Paraburkholderia bryophila: one gene and its partner. The protein of the gene in region 1 interacts with the protein of each later gene in a pairwise test. Links are inferred from orthologs where the notes say so. Each region holds a gene or a part of one and is shown on either strand. Other genes may lie near its edges. The genes, in order: GGD40_RS14935 and ftsB.

Region 1 (8,593 bases):
TCAGCACTTCGTGCGGCAAGCCGGCCTGCTTCAGCAGATGTGACAGCAACTCGGAGTTTTCGATCGACGTGGTGCCGACCAGCACCGGCTGACCGCGCTCATAGCAATCGCGGATGTCGCGGATCACCGCGTCATAGCGTTCCTTCGCGGTCTTGTAGATCTGATCCTGCTTGTCGATCCGCTTGGGCGGACGATTGGTCGGGATCACGACCGTTTCGAGACCGTAGATCTCGTTAAATTCGTACGCTTCCGTGTCCGCCGTACCGGTCATGCCGGACAGCTTCGCGTACATACGGAAGTAGTTCTGGAACGTGATCGACGCGAGCGTCTGGTTCTCGCTCTGGATCTTGACGTGTTCCTTCGCCTCGACAGCCTGATGCAGACCGTCGGACCAGCGGCGGCCCGACATCAGACGGCCGGTGAATTCGTCGACGATCACCACTTCGTTGTTCTGCACCACGTAGTGCTGATCTTTGAAGAACAGCGTGTGCGCGCGCAGCGCGGCGTACACGTGGTGCATCAGCGTGATGTTTTGCGGCGCGTACAGGCTTTCGCCCTCGCCGATCAGGCCCCACTCGGCGAGCAGACGCTCGGCCTTTTCGTGGCCCGATTCCGTCAGGAACACCTGACGGCCTTTCTCGTCCAGCGTGTAGTCACCCGGCTTTTCGACGCCGGTGCCGTCGGCTTTCTCTTCGCCGATCTGGCGTTCGAGCAGCGGCGGCAGCGCGTTCATGCGCACGTAGAGTTCGGTGTGATCTTCGGCCTGGCCAGAGATGATCAGCGGGGTGCGGGCTTCGTCGATCAGGATCGAGTCGACCTCGTCGACCACCGCGAAATTCAGGGCTCGCTGCACGCGCGCGTCGGTCTCGTAGACCATGTTGTCGCGCAGGTAGTCGAAACCGAATTCGTTGTTCGTGCCGTACGTGATGTCCGCGGCGTAGGCTTCCTGCTTCGCGTCGTGATCCATCTGCGACAGGTTGATGCCGACCGACAGACCGAGGAAGTTGTACAGGCGCGCCATCCATTCGGCGTCGCGCTGGGCCAGGTAGTCGTTCACCGTGACAACGTGGACGCCGCGGCCCGACAACGCATTCAGGTAAACCGGCAGCGTCGCGACGAGAGTCTTGCCCTCACCGGTGCGCATTTCGCCGATCTTGCCGTAGTGCAGGACCATGCCGCCGATCAGCTGCACGTCGAAGTGGCGCATTTTCAGCACCCGCTTGCTGGCCTCGCGGCAGACCGCGAACGCCTCCGGCAGGAGCTTGTCGAGCGACTCGCCGCTCGCGACGCGCTGGCGGAATTCACCCGTTTTGGCGCGCAGTTGATCGTCCGTCAATTGCTCGATCTGCGGTTCGAGCGCATTGATCGCCGTGACGGTCTTTTGATATTGCTTGACTAGACGCTGGTTGCGGCTGCCAAAAATCTTCTGTAGAAAACCGGTGGTCATCGGATCGGTGTCTGCGTCGCGGCTTCGGCTGGTTCGCGGCGTGCATGATTCGTGCACGTGCGCTCCGGGGTCGGAGGGGCCTCGGCGGCTTAGTCCAAGAGTGAATTCGAATCGGGCATTTTAGCACGCGCCCCCGGCCGCGCCTGTGTCAGCGGTGAGACGGCGGCATGGCATTCCAGCCCCGCCGCGCCGACCTCCGACCGTACGCACTGACGCGGGCTCGCGTGCATCCCGCGCGGTACAATCGCGGCGTGAACGCGCATGGGGCGCGAACACACCGTTACTGTCGAACATGAGCCGTTTTCCGTCCTTTTCAAGACCGCCGCCGCAGCAGTTCAAGGCGCGCCGTCCGCAGCCCGTCGCCGAGGTGCTGAATCGCACCGATGCGTTCGCGGCCCTGCGCGCAGGCGTCGAGCAGATCGCGGCGCTGGAGAAGGATTTGCGCGCGTTGCTGCCGGACTATCTGGCCACCAGCGTGGAACCGGGCTTTATCAAAGACGGCGTGCTGGCGCTGTTTGCCGGGCACAACGCGCTCGCGGCGCGGTTGCGGCATCTCGAGCCGCGGCTGTTGTCGGATTTGCAGCAGCGCGGCTGGCACGTCAATGCGTTGAGGATTCGCGTGCGGCCGCAGCCGGCCAAGGAGCCGCCGCCGGTCAAGCAGGCGCGTATGACGCCGGTCGGCGCGGACGCGTTGCACGCGTTGAGCGAATCGCTGGCGCCGTCGCCGTTGCAGGAAGCGCTGGCGAAAATGGCGGCGCGGCATCGGAGAAATCGCTGAAACGAAACGAAAAAAGCGGCCCAGTGGGCCGCTTTTTCGTTGCTACCACGGGCTCGAAGGCCCGAAGGAATGCGTTACGCAAACGCCGTCTGCGTTTCATACGCGAAGCCGCGCGGCGCCTTCTGCGTGTCGTCGAAAGTGACGATTTCGTACGCGTCTTCATGCGCCAGCAACTCGCGCAGCAGCGCGTTGTTCAGGCCGTGACCCGACTTGTACGCGTCGTACGAAGCCAGCAACGGATGGCCGATCACATACAGATCGCCGATCGCGTCGAGCATCTTGTGCTTCACGAACTCGTCGTCGTAACGCAGGCCGTCGTTGTTCAGAATGCGGTATTCGTCGAGCACGATCGCGTTGTCCATGCTGCCGCCGCGCGCCAGACCGAGTTCACGCATCATTTCCACTTCATGCGCGAAGCCGAACGTACGCGCACGCGCGATGTCACGCACATACGACGTATTGGCGAAATCCACTTCCAGCGACTGCCCGGTTTTATCCACGGCGGGATGACGGAAGTCGATCGTGAATTTGAGCTTGAAACCAAAGTACGGATCGAGACGCGCGAATTTGTCGCCGTCACGAATTTCGACCGGCTTGGTGACCTTGATGAATTTCTTCGCCGCGTTCTGCTCTTCAATCCCCGCCGACTGAATCAGAAACACGAATGAACCGGCGCTGCCGTCCATGATCGGGATTTCTTCAGCGGTGACGTCGACGTAAAGATTGTCGATGCCAAGACCGGCGCAAGCGGACATCAAATGTTCGATCGTCGAAACGCGCGCGCCGTCTTTCTGCAACACCGAAGCCAGACGCGTATCGCCGATCGACAGAGCCGACGCGGGAATGTCCACCGGCGTGGGCAAATCCACGCGTGAAAACACAATGCCGGTGTCTGCCGCCGCCGGGCGAAGCGTCAATTCGACCTTACGGCCGGAATGCACGCCGATGCCGACGGTCTTAACGATCTGTTTAATAGTGCGCTGCTTCAACATGGTGATCTTCTATTCGATTGAAAATCCCAATCGGGACTTTTTGTTCCATAGCACGAATTATACTCCAATACCCTAAGGAGCGTCTTTGCGCGGAACGTATCAATCTGTTTCGCTGCATTACCCCGGGTGCGCCAATCAGGGAAAGCGTGACGGGCCGATATCCGGAACGGAGGCGTTTCCGGTCATCGGCCCGCGTAACGGCCTGTCACAAAAGCGTCTTATCGACCGTTGCCCGGCCACAACATGCGCTCGGGGCGACGGTCTGGACGCCGCGTAACTAGCTCAACGTTGCGAGGATACTCCCTGCATCGCTAACCTCGAATTTGCCGGCAGCCTCGACGTTCAACGTCTTGACCACGCCGTCGTCGACCACCATCGCGTAGCGCTGGGAACGGATTCCCATGCCGCGCGCCGACAAATCCTGCTCGAGACCAAGCGCCCGAGTGAAAGCCGCACTGCCGTCCGCCATCATGCGCACCTTGCCCGAGGCGTGCTGATCGCGTCCCCACGCGCCCATTACGAACGCGTCGTTGACGGACACGCACCAGATTTCGTCGATGCCCGCCGCGCGCAACTGCTCGGCGTGCCCGACATAGCCCGGTACGTGTTTGGCCGAACAGGTCGGCGTGAACGCACCTGGTAACCCGAAGATCACCACGCGCTTACCCGCCGTCTGCTCGCGCACGTCGAAGCTGTTAGGCCCGATCGTGCAGCCCGCCCGCTCGTCTTCGATCAACTCGAAGAGCGTCGCGTCGGGCAGCTTGTCACCTGTCTGAATCATGCTCAGTCCTTTGCATCGATGCGAAGCACGCTCGCACGCTGTCGTGTCGCAGTGAAGTCAATCGCGCCAGCCCTGAAACCGGCTGCGCGCCCCGGCGACAGTCGCCCACTCCGCTTCGCGAATCTGAAGAGGGCAGTTGTCCTCGCCGCGAATCTAACGATACGCGACCTGTTCGCCGTTCACCCGCCACGCTCATGCATTCGCCGGCCAGCGCTTCCAGAAGAAGCGCGGCAACGAAAGCCTGCTCGCGCGCTCAGTCCGCCTGCTTGCGCAGGAACGCCGGAATGTCGTACGTGTCGACGCCCTTTTCCTGCAGCGCCTGCACATGCGAAGCCGCCGTGTCGCGCGAGGTGCGCCATACGGCCGGCGTATCCAGTGCGCCGTAGTCGGCGGTGCTCGCGTGCGACGTCGACGGCGCGTACGCAGCGTGCTGCATCGTGCTGATCGGCTGGTTGTCGGTGCCGGTGCGCAGCAGCGTCATCGGTGCCGATTGCTGCTTCTTCGCCGCACGGCCCAGACCCGTTGCCACGACCGTCACGCGCAGCGCGTCGCCCATCGCGTCGTCATAAACAGCGCCGAAGATCACCGTGGCGTCTTCCGCCGCGTAGCTCTTGATCGTGTTCATCACTTCACGCGTTTCCGACAGACGCAGCGAACGGCTCGACGTGATGTTGACCAGCACGCCGCGTGCACCCGACAGATCGACACCTTCCAGCAGCGGGCTGGCGACAGCCTGCTCGGCGGCCAGACGCGCGCGATCGACGCCGGCAACCGTCGCCGTGCCCATCATCGCCTTGCCCTGCTCGCCCATCACCGTCTTCACGTCTTCGAAGTCGACGTTCACCAGACCGTCGACGTTGATGATTTCCGCGATGCCGGCAACTGCGTTGTTCAGAACGTCGTCTGCGCACTGGAAGCACTTGTCCATCTCGGCGTCATCGCCCATCACCTCGAACAGCTTGTCGTTCAGAACGACGATCAGCGAGTCGACGTGATCCTCCAGTTGCTGCGAACCGGCTTCTGCCACACGCATGCGCTTGCCGCCTTCGAACTCGAACGGCTTGCTGACCACGCCCACGGTCAAGATACCCATTTCCTTGGCGATCTGCGCGACCACGGGAGCTGCGCCCGTACCCGTGCCGCCGCCCATGCCGGCCGTGATGAAGACCATGTGGGCGCCGCGCAGTGCGTCGGCGATGCGTTCACGAGCTTCTTCCGCTGCCGCGCGGCCCATTTCCGGCTTGGCGCCAGCGCCCAGACCCGTGTTGCCGAGCTGGATCACCGCGGTGGCACGCGAACGCGACAGAGCCTGCGCGTCCGTGTTCATCACGATGAAGTCGACGCCTTGCACGCCTTTGTTGATCATGTGCTGAACGGCATTGCCGCCAGCGCCACCTACTCCGACCACCTTGATGATGGTGCCGTTCGTTTCGGTTTCCAGCATCTGGAATTCCATGTTGCCTCCGTCAAGATAAAAAATTTACAGCCACTCGGCCGTTATTCGGCAGGAGATCGGGCAACCCCCTGTCGCGCGCCGGCCGCCGGCACCAGCGCGAGTTTTTTAAAGCGAAATCGTTAGAAGTTGCCGAGGAACCAGTCCTTCATCCGCGTGAAGACCTGGCCCATCGACCCCGACTGCACCGCGACCTTGCGGCCGCGCATGCGTTGCGAGCGTCCTTCGACGAGCAGGCCCATCGCCGTCGAGTAGCGCGGATTGCGCACCACGTCGGCCAGACCGCCCGCGTATTCCGGCACGCCGATGCGCACCGGCTTCAGGAAAATGTCTTCACCCAGTTCGACCATGCCGAGCATCATCGACGCGCCGCCGGTCAGCACCACGCCGGAGCTCAGCAGTTCCTCGTAACCCGACTCGCGCACCACCTGCTGCACGAGCGAAAACAGTTCTTCGACACGCGGCTCGACCACCGCCGCCAGCGCCTGGCGCGACAGCGTGCGCGGACCGCGCTCGCCGAGACCCGGCACTTCGATCATTTCGTCCGGATCGGCCAACGCTTGTTTGGCGATGCCGTAATCGACCTTGATGTCTTCCGCGTCCGGCGTCGGCGTGCGCAGCGCCATCGCGATGTCGCTGGTGATCTGGTCGCCGGCGATCGGAATCACCGCGGTATGACGGATCGCGCCTTCGCTGAAGATCGCGATGTCCGTCGTGCCGCCGCCGATATCGACCAGCACCACACCGAGTTCCTTCTCGTCTTCGGTCAGCACCGCCAGCGACGACGCCAGCGGCTGCAAGATCAGATCGTTCACTTCGAGGCCGCAGCGGCGCACGCACTTGACGATGTTCTGCGCCGCGCTGACCGCGCCGGTAACGATATGCACCTTCACTTCGAGGCGAATGCCGCTCATGCCGATCGGCTCGCGCACATCTTCCTGACCGTCGATGATGAATTCCTGGGTCAGGATATGCAGCACCTGCTGATCGGTCGGAATGTTGATCGCCTTGGCCGTTTCGATCACGCGCGCCACGTCGGTCTGCGTGACTTCCTTTTCCTTGATCGCCACCATGCCGCTCGAATTGAAGCTGCGGATATGGCTGCCGGCGATCCCGGTGAAGACGTTGGTGATCTTGCAGTCGGCCATCAGTTCGGCTTCTTCGAGCGCGCGCTGAATCGATTGCACGGTGGCTTCGATATTCACCACCACGCCTTTCTTGAGCCCCTTCGATTCGCTCTGGCCGAGGCCGATCACCTCGTAGTGACCTTCGCCCTTTAACTCGGCGACGATGGCCACGACCTTCGACGTCCCAATGTCGAGGGCGACCAGCAGATCTTTATAGTCTTTACTCATAGCGTGCTCATTGCGTGTGATGTCCGTTTACTTCTTGCCCTTGTCGGGTTCGCTGATAAAGCGCATGCCAGCGGCACGAATCGCGAAACCGTTCGGATAGCGCAAGTCCGCATACTCGATATCCTTTCCCCAACGTTGCGTCACCGCATTCCACGCCGCGGTCAGGCGCTTGCTGCGATCGAGCAGCGTGTCCTGATTGCGTTCGCGCCCGAGTTCCACCTGCGTTCCGTTCGACAACTTCACCGTCCACGCATAACGCGGCGACAGCGTCACTTCATCCGGCGTCGCGCCCAGCGGCGCGAACCACTTCTGAAAATCGTGATAGCGCGCGACAACTTCTTTGGCCGTGCCGTCCGGGCCGTCGAACGCGGGCAGATCTTCTTCGAGCTCGCCCTGGTTCGCCGTGAACAGATCGCCGTCGACGCTCACCAACTGATCGCTGCCCCACGTTCCCAGCGGTTTGTACTCCTCCAGCGTGACAGCCAGCGCATTCGGCCAGACGCGCCGCACGCTCGCGTGACGCACCCACGGCATCTGCTCGAACGCTTGCCGCGCGACGTCGAGATCGACCGTGAAAAAATTGCCCTTCAACCGCCCTACTACCCCGGCGCGCACCGTCGGTGAATTGATGTGCTCGGTGTCGCCGTCGATCTGGATTTCGCGCAGCGCGAAATTCGGGCGCTGGATCAGCCAGTAACCGCCCGCCGCCAGCAGCACGAGCACCAGCAACGCGTTCAGCGCGTTGGCGGCGAAATTGAGCTGGCGAACGTTGTTCCACATGGTGTTGCTTTCGGGTCGCCCCGGTTAGTCCTGCAGCGTCAGCGCCAACACGCCGACAACCAGATCCTGATAGCTGATGCCCACCGCGCGCGCCGCTTTCGGCGGCAGCGAGTGATCGGTCATGCCAGGCGCCGTGTTCACTTCCAGAAAATACGCATTGCCGTCGGCGTCCATCATGAAATCGGCGCGGCCCCAATCGGTGCAGCCGAGCACGTCGAACGCGCGGCGCGCCAGCACTTTCAGACGCGCTTCTTCTTCGGGCGCGAGTCCGCACGGAATCAGATACTGCGTGTCGTTCGCGATGTACTTCGCGTGATAGTCGTAAAACTCGCCGGCCGGCACGATGCGGATCAGCGGCAGATCGAGATCGCCGGCAATGCACGCGGTGTACTCGCCGCCGCCTTCAATGCTCTTCTCGACCACGACGATCTTGTCGTACTTGATCGCTTCGAGTAACGCGGCCGGCAACGCGTCCGCGCTCTTCACCTTGATCACCGCGACGCTCGACCCTTCGCTCGCCGGCTTCACGAACAGCGGCAAGCCGAGCTTCGCGACGATGTCCTGCGCGCGCGCCGCGTAATCGTCGCCGCGCAGCACGGTTTCGAACGGCGGCGTCGGAATGCCGAGTTGCTGCCACACGAGCTTGGTGCGGAACTTGTCCAGACCGAGCGCCGAGCCGAGCACGCCGCTGCCGTTGTACTTGATGCCGTAGAAGTCGAGCGCGCCCTGAATCTGGCCGTTCTCGCCGTAACCGCCATGCAACGCAATGAACGCGCGGTCGAAGCCTTCCGCCTTCAACGCGCCGAGCGGACGCTCGGACGGGTCGAACGGATGCGCGTCGATACCGGCGTCGCGCAGTCCTTGCAGCACCAGGCGGCCGGACGTGAGCGACACTTCGCGCTCGGCGGATTCACCGCCGAGAAGTACTGCCACCTTGCCGAATTTTTTCGGATCGATACCGCTCATCTCACACCTTCGTTTCCTGAGCGAGGCGACCCGGCACACCG
Region 2 (8,675 bases), 1.2 Mb from region 1 along the record:
GTGCAATAACCGCTTTCGACCATGAAGCGCGCGAAATGCGTGCGCGAAATCATGTCCGGGTTCGACACGTATTTGAGCGCGCCTTCGTAGGCATTCGGCACGCCGAGTGTGGCGAGCTGTTCGCCAATCGCTTCGGCGCGCGCGGCGCGGCCGCTGCGGGTGCGCGCGAGACCGTCGATCAGGATCGAGCTGGTCGGATCGATACCCAGCCCGACGATGTGCACCGTGCGCGACGCCCATGTCACTGAAATCTCGACGCCGCTCAGGTACTTCATGCCAAGCGCCTCAGCCGTGCTGCGCGCTTCGTGCTGGCCGCCCAACTCGTCGTGATCGGTCAGCGCCCACAGCGTCACGCCGCCCGCGTGCGCGCGGCGCGCGACGTCGGCCGGCGCGAATTGGCCGTCGGAAACGGTGGAGTGACAGTGGAGGTCGGCGTTCATCGTCGTTTTGAAAGGGATCTACGTCCATTTTACTGCAACGCAGTAAGTGGGCGCAGCGCTATCTCGCGGGCGCGATGCCTCGCCACCGCACGCCCTTTCGTGAGCGGGACGCCTACCTCGGCGCCTTACGTCCTTACGCCAATATGTCCCTACGCGCAAAAGCCCTCGATCAGCGCGGCGACCTGCTCCGGCTGGTCGTGGTGCACCATGTGCCCCGCTTCGTCGATGATCTTTTCCCGCCAGTTCGGGAACGCCTGAAAACGCGCCTTGAATTCGTCGAGCGGAATCTCGCCGGCAATCTGCGCGAGGGTCGGCGAAGCGGCGGCCTCGACGTGCAGCACCTTCGCGCTCACCTTGCGCCAGACCGCCATCACTTCGTCCAGGCGGTACAGCGTCGGGCCGCGCAGCTTGTGCGCCGGATCGGCGAGCAACATGAAGCGCCCTTCGCCATCCGGCTTCGACCAGTGCTGGGCGAGAAACTGCGCGCGCTGCGGCGCGAGCCGCGGATTGGTCTTGATCAGGCGCGCGGCGACGTCGTCGAGCGACGCGTAGCGCTTCAGTTGCGGCGGATCGCGCAACTCGTCGAGCCAGTTGCGCAACCGCTTCGGCGCTTGCGCCGCGTGCGACGGCGCGAGTCCGAAGCCCTCCAGGTCGACCACCCGCCGCACCCGCTCCGGCCGAACGCCCGCGTACAGGCTCACGATGTTCGCGCCCATGCTGTGACCGACCAGATTCACCTCGCCGGTCGGCGCGTAGTGGTCGAGCAGCGCGTCGAGATCGGCGAGATAGTCCTGCACCCAGTAGTTGCCGCCGCCGTGCTCCGCGACCGGCCAGTCGGACAGGCCGAAACCGCGCATGTCGGGCGCGATCACCTGCCAATCGCCGCCCAGCGCGTCGACGACGAACTGGAACGACGCCGCCACGTCCATCCAGCCGTGCAACATGAACAGGATCGGCGCGTCCGGGTTGCCCCAGCGCCGCACATGCAGACGGATGCCGCGCACGGCGACGAATTCAGACTGGGAGGTGTTCATGAGCGGCTCGCCCGAAAAAAGAATGGTCGTTCTATTATAACGAGATAGCGGGATTATGCGCGGGGGATGGGTTCGAAGAGGCGTTCGGGTAGGCGGTGGTGGCGGGTGGTGGCGCGGGAGTTGGCGCGGGAGTTGGCGTGGGTCTTGGCGTGGGTCTTGGCGTGGGTCTTGGCGTGGGTCTTGGCGCGGTTCCCGGTGAAACAGCCTGCGGAACCGCCGCCTATGCCGTCACCGCTCCGTCCCGGGCCGTTCTGCCGGCGCCACCGCTTCCGTCGACGTCGCCGGGCTCGCCTCAAGCCCCGCCAGCGCCGTCAGCGCGGCCAGTTCCGCCTCATCGAAACCGGCCTCGCGACGCGCTTCGAAATTGAACGGACCGCGTAATTTCGGTGCGTGATACTGGTCGGCAAGGCGCGCGTAGGTCTCATGCGGGTCGAGCGCCCCGCCCTCGCACACATGACGGAACCAGCGGTTACCGATCAACACATGGCCGATCTCGTCGCGCAGGATCACATCGAGAATCACCGCGGATGCCTGATCGCCCGCCTGCTGCAGTCGCGCGCGGATCGGCGGCGACGCGTCGAGGCCGCGCGCCTCGAGGGTGCGCGGCACCAGCGCCATGCGCGCCAGCACGTCGCCGCGCGTGCGCTCGCACATGTCCCACAGGCCGTCGTGCGCGGGAAAATCGCCGTACGCGTGGCCGTATTCCGCGAGGCGCGCGCTCAGCAGCGAGAAGTGATACGCCTCTTCGGCGGCGACTTTGAGCCAGTCGACGTAGAACGCGGCCGGCATGCCGGCAAAACGCCAGACGGCGTCGAGCGCGAGATTGATCGCGTTGAATTCGATGTGCGCAAGCGCATGCAGCAGGACCGCGCGACCTTGCGGCGATTGCATGCTGCGCCGCTTCAACTGACGCGGATCGACCAGCTCGGGCCGCGCCGGACGGCCCGGCAGGCCCGCCGGTTCGGCGAGTTCAAGGTGCGCGGAGCAAGTGGCGCGGCCTTCGAGCACGTCGGTGTAAAGCGTGCTAGCGGCGGCCGCCTTGATCACAGGATCAGCCTCACGCAGCGCGGCAAGCGCCGCGGTACGCGCGCACTGCGCTGAGGCGTCGAACTGTGCCTCGCCGGCCGCCGAAGCACCGTCATGAACCGCAGACGGCGCACCAGACGACTGAGCGGGCACCAAACCCGTTGAAACCAGAGGAACGGACGAAGCGGACGAAGCGGCAAACATCATGGCAAGCGGATCGGCAGACGGACAGGTGATCGGAACGACGGACGACAACGGCAAAGCAACGGGCCAAGTGCGCTTCGACGCACTCAGGCACCCCAACCACACAACCGTTTACAATACTCGATTCGACCATCCAGCGCGCCCACCGCGCTGGCGAAGCGGCACGAGCCGGGCAAACCCGGCATGCCCGAAGGCTTGCGGCCCATCCAGCGCGCGCAGCGACCGATCAACAGCAACGATGCATGGGACCGGAGTCAGCGCGAACGCGCCAACGTCGGCCCGACAGGAGACACTGTGACCATTTACAAGCTCGGCGACGCCGCCCCGACCATCCACGAAAGCGTGTTCGTCGCGGATTCGGCGAACATCATCGGCAATGTGACGCTCGGGGCCAACGCCAGCGTCTGGTTCGGCGCGACACTCCGGGGCGACAACGAGCCGATCACGATCGGCACCGGCAGCAACGTGCAGGAAAACGCGGTGCTGCACACCGACCCCGGCTTTCCGCTCACCATCGAGCAGAACGTCACGATCGGCCACCAGGTCATGCTGCACGGCTGCACGATCAAGGAAGGCTCGCTGATCGGAATTCAGGCGGTGGTCTTGAATGGTGCGGTAATCGGCCGCAACTGTCTGGTCGGAGCGGGCGCCATCGTTACCGAGGGCAAAGTGTTTCCCGACAATTCGCTGATTCTCGGCGCGCCCGCCAAAGTGGTGCGCGAACTGAACGAAACGGATATCGCCAATATGCAGCGCGGCACGGCAAGCTATGCCGAACGCCGCGAGTATTTCAAGGCGCAGCTCGTGCGCATCGGCTAATCAGCCGGAGCGCGCGGCGCGCGAGGCGCGGCATCAGGCCGCGTCATTCGACCGAGGAAAAGTTGTGAGCGACCAGTTGCAAAAATTCATGTTCAGCGCGGCGCCGGTGCGCGGCGAGATCGTTTCGCTGCGCAATACCTGGCAGGAAGTGCTGACGCGCCGTGATTATCCGGCGCCCGTGCGGACGATTCTGGGCGAAATGATGGCCGCGTGCGCGCTGCTGTCGGCGAACCTCAAGTTCAACGGCACCCTCATCATGCAGATTTTCGGCGACGGCCCGGTCAAGATGCTGGTGGTCCAGTGCGGCTCCGATCTGTCGATGCGCGCCACCGCCAAGCTGTCGGGCGAATCGGCCGAAACGATCGACGACACCACCAGCATGATCGACCTGCTCAACGCGAGCGGCCACGGCCGCTGCGTGATCACGCTCGACCCGGCGGAGAAGCAGCCGGGCCAGCAGCCGTATCAAAGTATCGTGCCGCTGTCGGGCGTGGACGGCCCGCTGAAGTCGATGGCGGAAGTGCTCGAGCACTACATGCATCACTCGGAGCAGCTCGACACGCGTCTGTGGCTCGCGGCGGACACCGAGCGCGCGGTCGGCATGCTGCTGCAAAAGCTGCCCGGCGACGGCGGCATCGTCCCGCATCCGGGCGAACTGGACGCCGATACGTGGGAACGCGTCTGCACGCTCGGCGGCACGCTGTCGCAAGACGAGTTGCTGAAGGAAGAACCTGAAACCGTGTTCCGCCGTCTGTTCTGGCAAGAAAACGTCCAGCACTTCGAGCCGGCTCAGGCGCGTTTCGAATGCACCTGCTCGCGCGAAAAAGTCGGCGCGATGCTGAAAATGCTGGGCCGCGAAGAAGTGGACGGCGTGATCGAAGAGCGCGGTCACGTGGAGATTCATTGCGAGTTCTGCAACCAGCGATATGAATTCGATCCGGTCGACGTAGCGCAACTTTTTGTCGCCAATGCGCTCTCACAAGGGGTGTCGCCGGCGGCCGAGCAGCGGCACTGAAACGGCTGACTGACACGGGCTGCATGCCTTTTCGAGCGAGGGTCGGCAGCCGGTTCATCGCTCGTGCTTTACGGCAGGAAAATAGCGCGCCGCCCGTTGCCTTCATGGGGTTCCAGCGGCGCGCTATTTTTGATCATTGTGTTGAATCATTGGCTGGCCACGCTGCGAATCATTCGCCCACGCATCCGGCCGATGGAGATCGAACATGAATAAAACCGTTTCGTTGAACCGCTACGCACGCCTGATCGCGTTGTCGGCCGTCGTGGCCGGTAGCGCCGCATTGACCGGCTGCGTGATGGACCCGCCGGGGCCGTCACCGATTTATAGCCGCCTGCCGGCCGACCAGTCGGGCGTGGCCGCCACCGCCCAGCCGCTCACGCCTGAAGAGCGTCAGCGCTACGACGCGATCGACCAACAGGTCATGACCGAGCAGAACCAGGCCATCGCCGCTGAAAACGCGGCGCAGGCGTGGTCGCGTTACTACTCGCCGCAACCGGTTTCCGTGTATGGCAGCTATTACGGCGGCGGCGGTTGGGGACGTGGCTGGGGCACCGGTGTCGGAGTCGGGTATTCGCCGTACTGGGGTTGGTGAACGCCTGACGGCGCCCGCGTGCAGACTCATCGCCCAAAGAAAAAGCCGCTTTTAAAGCGGCTTCAGACTGCTGACAAAGTACCCCCAAAGCCTGGCCTTGCGTCGGGCTTTGTCGTTTAATTGGGGCATGCTGAAGACACCGACGCCCATGCAGCACGAACTCGAGATGGTGACGCTCGAGGAACTCGTGCCGAAGGACCACCTGCTGCGCCAGATCGACGCGGCGGTGGATTTCGAATTCATCCGTGAGAAGGTGGCGCACCTGTATTGCGCGGACAACGGGCGCCCAGCGCTCGATCCGGTGGTGATGTTCAAATTGCTGTTCATCGGCTACCTGTTCGGGGTACGCAGTGAGCGCCAGCTCATGCGCGAGGTGCAGGTCAACGTGGCCTACCGGTGGTTTGCACGCTTTCGGCTCACGGACCGGGTGCCTGACGCCTCGACGTTCTCGCAGAACCGGCGACGGCGCTTCACCGACACGACGGTCTACCAGGAGATCTTCGACGCAATCGTGCAGCAGGCGATCGGGCGCGGCATGGTCGAGGGACGGGTGCTCTACACCGACAGCACCCACCTGAAGGCGAACGCCAACAAGCGCAAGTTTGATCTGGTGCAGCTCGAACAGGCGCCTTCGGCTTATCTGGCGGCGCTGGACGCTGCGGTCGATGCGGACCGGGCAGCGCACGATAAGAAGCCGCTGCGGCGCGACGAACGCAAAGGCCCCGACGACGATGAGGGCTCGAGGTCGGCTGCCACACCGGAGCGCAAGGAAACGAAGGTCAGCCGCACCGACCCGGACAGCGGCTACATGGTGCGCGACGACAAGCCCACGGGCTTCTTCTACCTGGATCACCGCACGGTCGATGCGCGCTATTCAATCGTCACCGACACGCATGTGACACCCGCCTCGGTGCACGACAGCCAGCCGTATCTGGCGCGGCTGGACCGGCAGCGCGAACGCTTTGGCTTCCAGGTGCAGGCGGTGGGGCTGGATGCGGGCTACTTCACGCCGGCAATCTGCCAGGGGCTGGAGGATCGCGGCATTGAGGGCGTGATGGGCTACCGCACGCCGAATCACAAGCCCGGGTTCTTCTACAAACGCGAGTTCAGATACAGCCGGTATCGCGAGGAATACACGTGCCCACGCGGGCAGGTACTGCGCTACAGCACGACAAACCGCGCGGGCTATCAGGAGTTCAGGTCCGATCCGTCGCGCTGCGGCACCTGTGAGGCGCGCGGCCAATGCACGACGAGCGCAAACCATGTGAAGGTGGTCATCCGGCACGTATGGGAGCGCGCGAAGGAGCGCGTCGATGCGCGTCGCCTGACCGACTGGGGCAAGGCGATCTACAAACGGCGCAAGGAAACGGTGGAGCGCAGCTTCGCGGATGCCAAGCAGCTGCATGGGCATCGCTACGCGAGGATGCGCGGGCTGCGCAAGGTGGCCGAGCAGTGCCTGCTCGGCGCTGCGGCGCAGAACATCAAGAAGATCGCGCTGCTGGTGGCACGCCTGCGGGCGTGTTTATGCGTGCGCCAGCGGCCCGGCAATCGCCTGCAGTGGCTCATCGCTGCACTTCTGGCCCGTTTCAACCGCCACGTCGTGCTTCACTGCCAGATTTGCTTTGCCTGAAAAACAAAACCCCACGCTCCGAAAAACGTGGGGTTGGTCAGCAGTCTGAAGCCGCTTTTAAAGCGGCTTTTTTTCATGCTCAGAGAATCGCACTCAGCAGGCATTGATCGCGCGTTGCACGACCCGACTCAATGCGCGGGCTTCTTCTCTTTCGCCGCGCTCTTCGCACCGTGCTTGCGATCCGGCTTCGCGCGCGACTCCGGATTCGGCACCATATGCAGCGGCGCCGCCGAAACCTCACCGCGCGTCGACGTCGTCACCGACGGCGTGTTCGCGGTCGGCAGCGGCGCATTCGGCGACACGAACTGCACGAACACTTCGCCGTCTTTCACCATGCCCATTTCGTAGCGCGCCCGCTCTTCCACCGCGGCCGTGCCGCTCTGCAAATCCTGTACTTCGCCCTGAATGCGCTCGTTGCGCACTTTCGAATCGGCGTTCTTCTGCAGTTGCTGCGCCAGTTGCTGCTGCAACTCGTGCACACGCAACCAGCCGCCGTGTCCCCACCAGAGCGGGTACTGGATCAGCGCCAGCAGAACGATCAGGACAGCAGTGACAAGCCGCATGAAGTAAGCACAATAAATACGCGCCGCCCTGCGCTATACGCAGGGCGGCGAGGTGAATCAGAAACGAAGGATAACCGGCTCATCGGTTAGCACGGGTGGCGTGACCATAAGTTTGGCCAGAACACACCTTAGCGCAGATTGTAGAACGCCGACTTGCCCGGGTAGCTTGCGATATCGCCGAGGTCTTCTTCGATACGCAGCAACTGGTTGTACTTCGAGATGCGGTCCGAACGCGACAGCGAACCCGTCTTGATCTGACCGGCATTCAGGCCGACCGCGATGTCAGCGATCGTCGAATCTTCGGTTTCACCCGAACGGTGCGAGATCACGGCCGTGTAGCCGGCGCGCTTGGCCATTTCGATGGCCGCGAAGGTTTCCGTCAGCGTACCGATCTGGTTGATCTTGATCAGGATCGAGTTGGCGATGCCCTTCTCGATGCCTTCCTTCAGGATGCGCGTGTTGGTCACGAACAGATCGTCGCCGACCAGCTGGATCTTCTTGCCGAGCTTGTCGGTCAGCGTCTTCCAGCCTGCCCAGTCGCTTTCGTGCATGCCGTCTTCGATCGACACGATCGGGAACTTGTCGGCGAGGTTCGCCAGGTAGTCCGCGAATTCCGTCGACGACAGTTGCAGGCCTTCGCCGGCCAGTTGGTACTTGCCGTCGTGGTAGAACTCGCTCGCTGCGCAGTCGAGCGCGAGCAGCACGTCTTCACCAGCGCGGTAACCCGCTTTTTCGATAGCTTGCAGGATGGTCGACAGGCATTCGTCGTTGCTGCCGAAGTTCGGCGCGAAGCCGCCTTCGTCGCCCACCGCCGTGCTCATGCCGCGATCCGACAGGATCTTCTTCAGCGCGTGGAACACTTCGGCGCCGCAGCGCAGTGCTTCGCGGAAGGTCGGCTGGCTGACCGGCACGATCATGAATTCCTGGATGTCCAGGCTGTTGTTCGCGTGCGCGCCGCCGTTGACGATGTTCATCATCGGCACCGGCAATTGCATGGCGCCCGAGCCGCCGAAGTAGCGGTACAGCGGCAGGCCGGCTTCTTCAGCGGCAGCCTTCGCGACGGCCATGGAAACAGCCAGCATCGCGTTCGCGCCGAGGCGCGACTTATTGTCGGTGCCGTCGAGTTCCAGCAGGGTCTTGTCGAGGAAGGCCTGCTCGGAAGCGTCGAGGCCCATGATCGCTTCGGAGATTTCGGTGTTGATGTGCTCGACAGCCTTCAGCACGCCCTTGCCGCCGTAACGGCCGGCTTCGCCGTCGCGCAGTTCGATCGCTTCACGCGAACCGGTCGACGCGCCCGACGGCACCGCCGCGCGGCCCATCGTGCCCGACTCGAGCAGCACGTCGCATTCGAC

What was found.
Region 2: the proteins of GGD40_RS14935 (region 1) and ftsB interact in binary tests that used the Escherichia coli proteins (3 or more experiments, as listed by UniProt). The link is inferred for Paraburkholderia bryophila from one-to-one orthologs.

What each region holds. Positions count from the first base shown.
Region 1 is NZ_JACCAS010000001.1:3,331,204-3,339,796, reverse strand. The notes cover bases 5,711-8,593. They hold GGD40_RS14935 (cell division protein FtsQ/DivIB), read right to left. Parts: upstream 7,587-8,593; coding sequence 6,834-7,586; downstream 5,711-6,833. Other genes in these bases: murC (UDP-N-acetylmuramate--L-alanine ligase), read right to left, coding at 8,554-8,593; GGD40_RS14930 (D-alanine--D-alanine ligase), read right to left, coding at 7,611-8,552; ftsA (cell division protein FtsA), read right to left, coding at 5,711-6,806. Outside these bases: preprotein translocase subunit SecA, read right to left, coding at 1-1,447; GGD40_RS14960 (DciA family protein), read left to right, coding at 1,740-2,225; lpxC (UDP-3-O-acyl-N-acetylglucosamine deacetylase), read right to left, coding at 2,300-3,217; GGD40_RS14950 (peroxiredoxin), read right to left, coding at 3,495-3,998; cell division protein FtsZ, read right to left, coding at 4,252-5,454; more of ftsA, read right to left, coding at 5,574-5,710. UniProt on the Escherichia coli protein: Essential cell division protein. May link together the upstream cell division proteins, which are predominantly cytoplasmic, with the downstream cell division proteins, which are predominantly periplasmic. May control correct divisome assembly.
Region 2 is NZ_JACCAS010000001.1:4,566,070-4,574,744, reverse strand. The notes cover bases 5,607-8,571. They hold ftsB (cell division protein FtsB), read right to left. Parts: upstream 7,324-8,571; coding sequence 6,889-7,323; downstream 5,607-6,888. Other genes in these bases: eno (phosphopyruvate hydratase), read right to left, coding at 7,452-8,571; GGD40_RS20485 (IS1182 family transposase), read left to right, coding at 5,607-6,760. In the rest of the region: GGD40_RS20515 (3',5'-nucleoside bisphosphate phosphatase), read right to left, coding at 1-440; GGD40_RS20510 (alpha/beta fold hydrolase), read right to left, coding at 590-1,474; GGD40_RS20505 (ferritin-like domain-containing protein), read right to left, coding at 1,703-2,707; GGD40_RS20500 (gamma carbonic anhydrase family protein), read left to right, coding at 2,999-3,523; Hsp33 family molecular chaperone HslO, read left to right, coding at 3,588-4,538; GGD40_RS20490 (hypothetical protein), read left to right, coding at 4,744-5,130; more of GGD40_RS20485, read left to right, coding at 5,258-5,606; more of eno, read right to left, coding at 8,572-8,675. UniProt on the Escherichia coli protein: Essential cell division protein. May link together the upstream cell division proteins, which are predominantly cytoplasmic, with the downstream cell division proteins, which are predominantly periplasmic.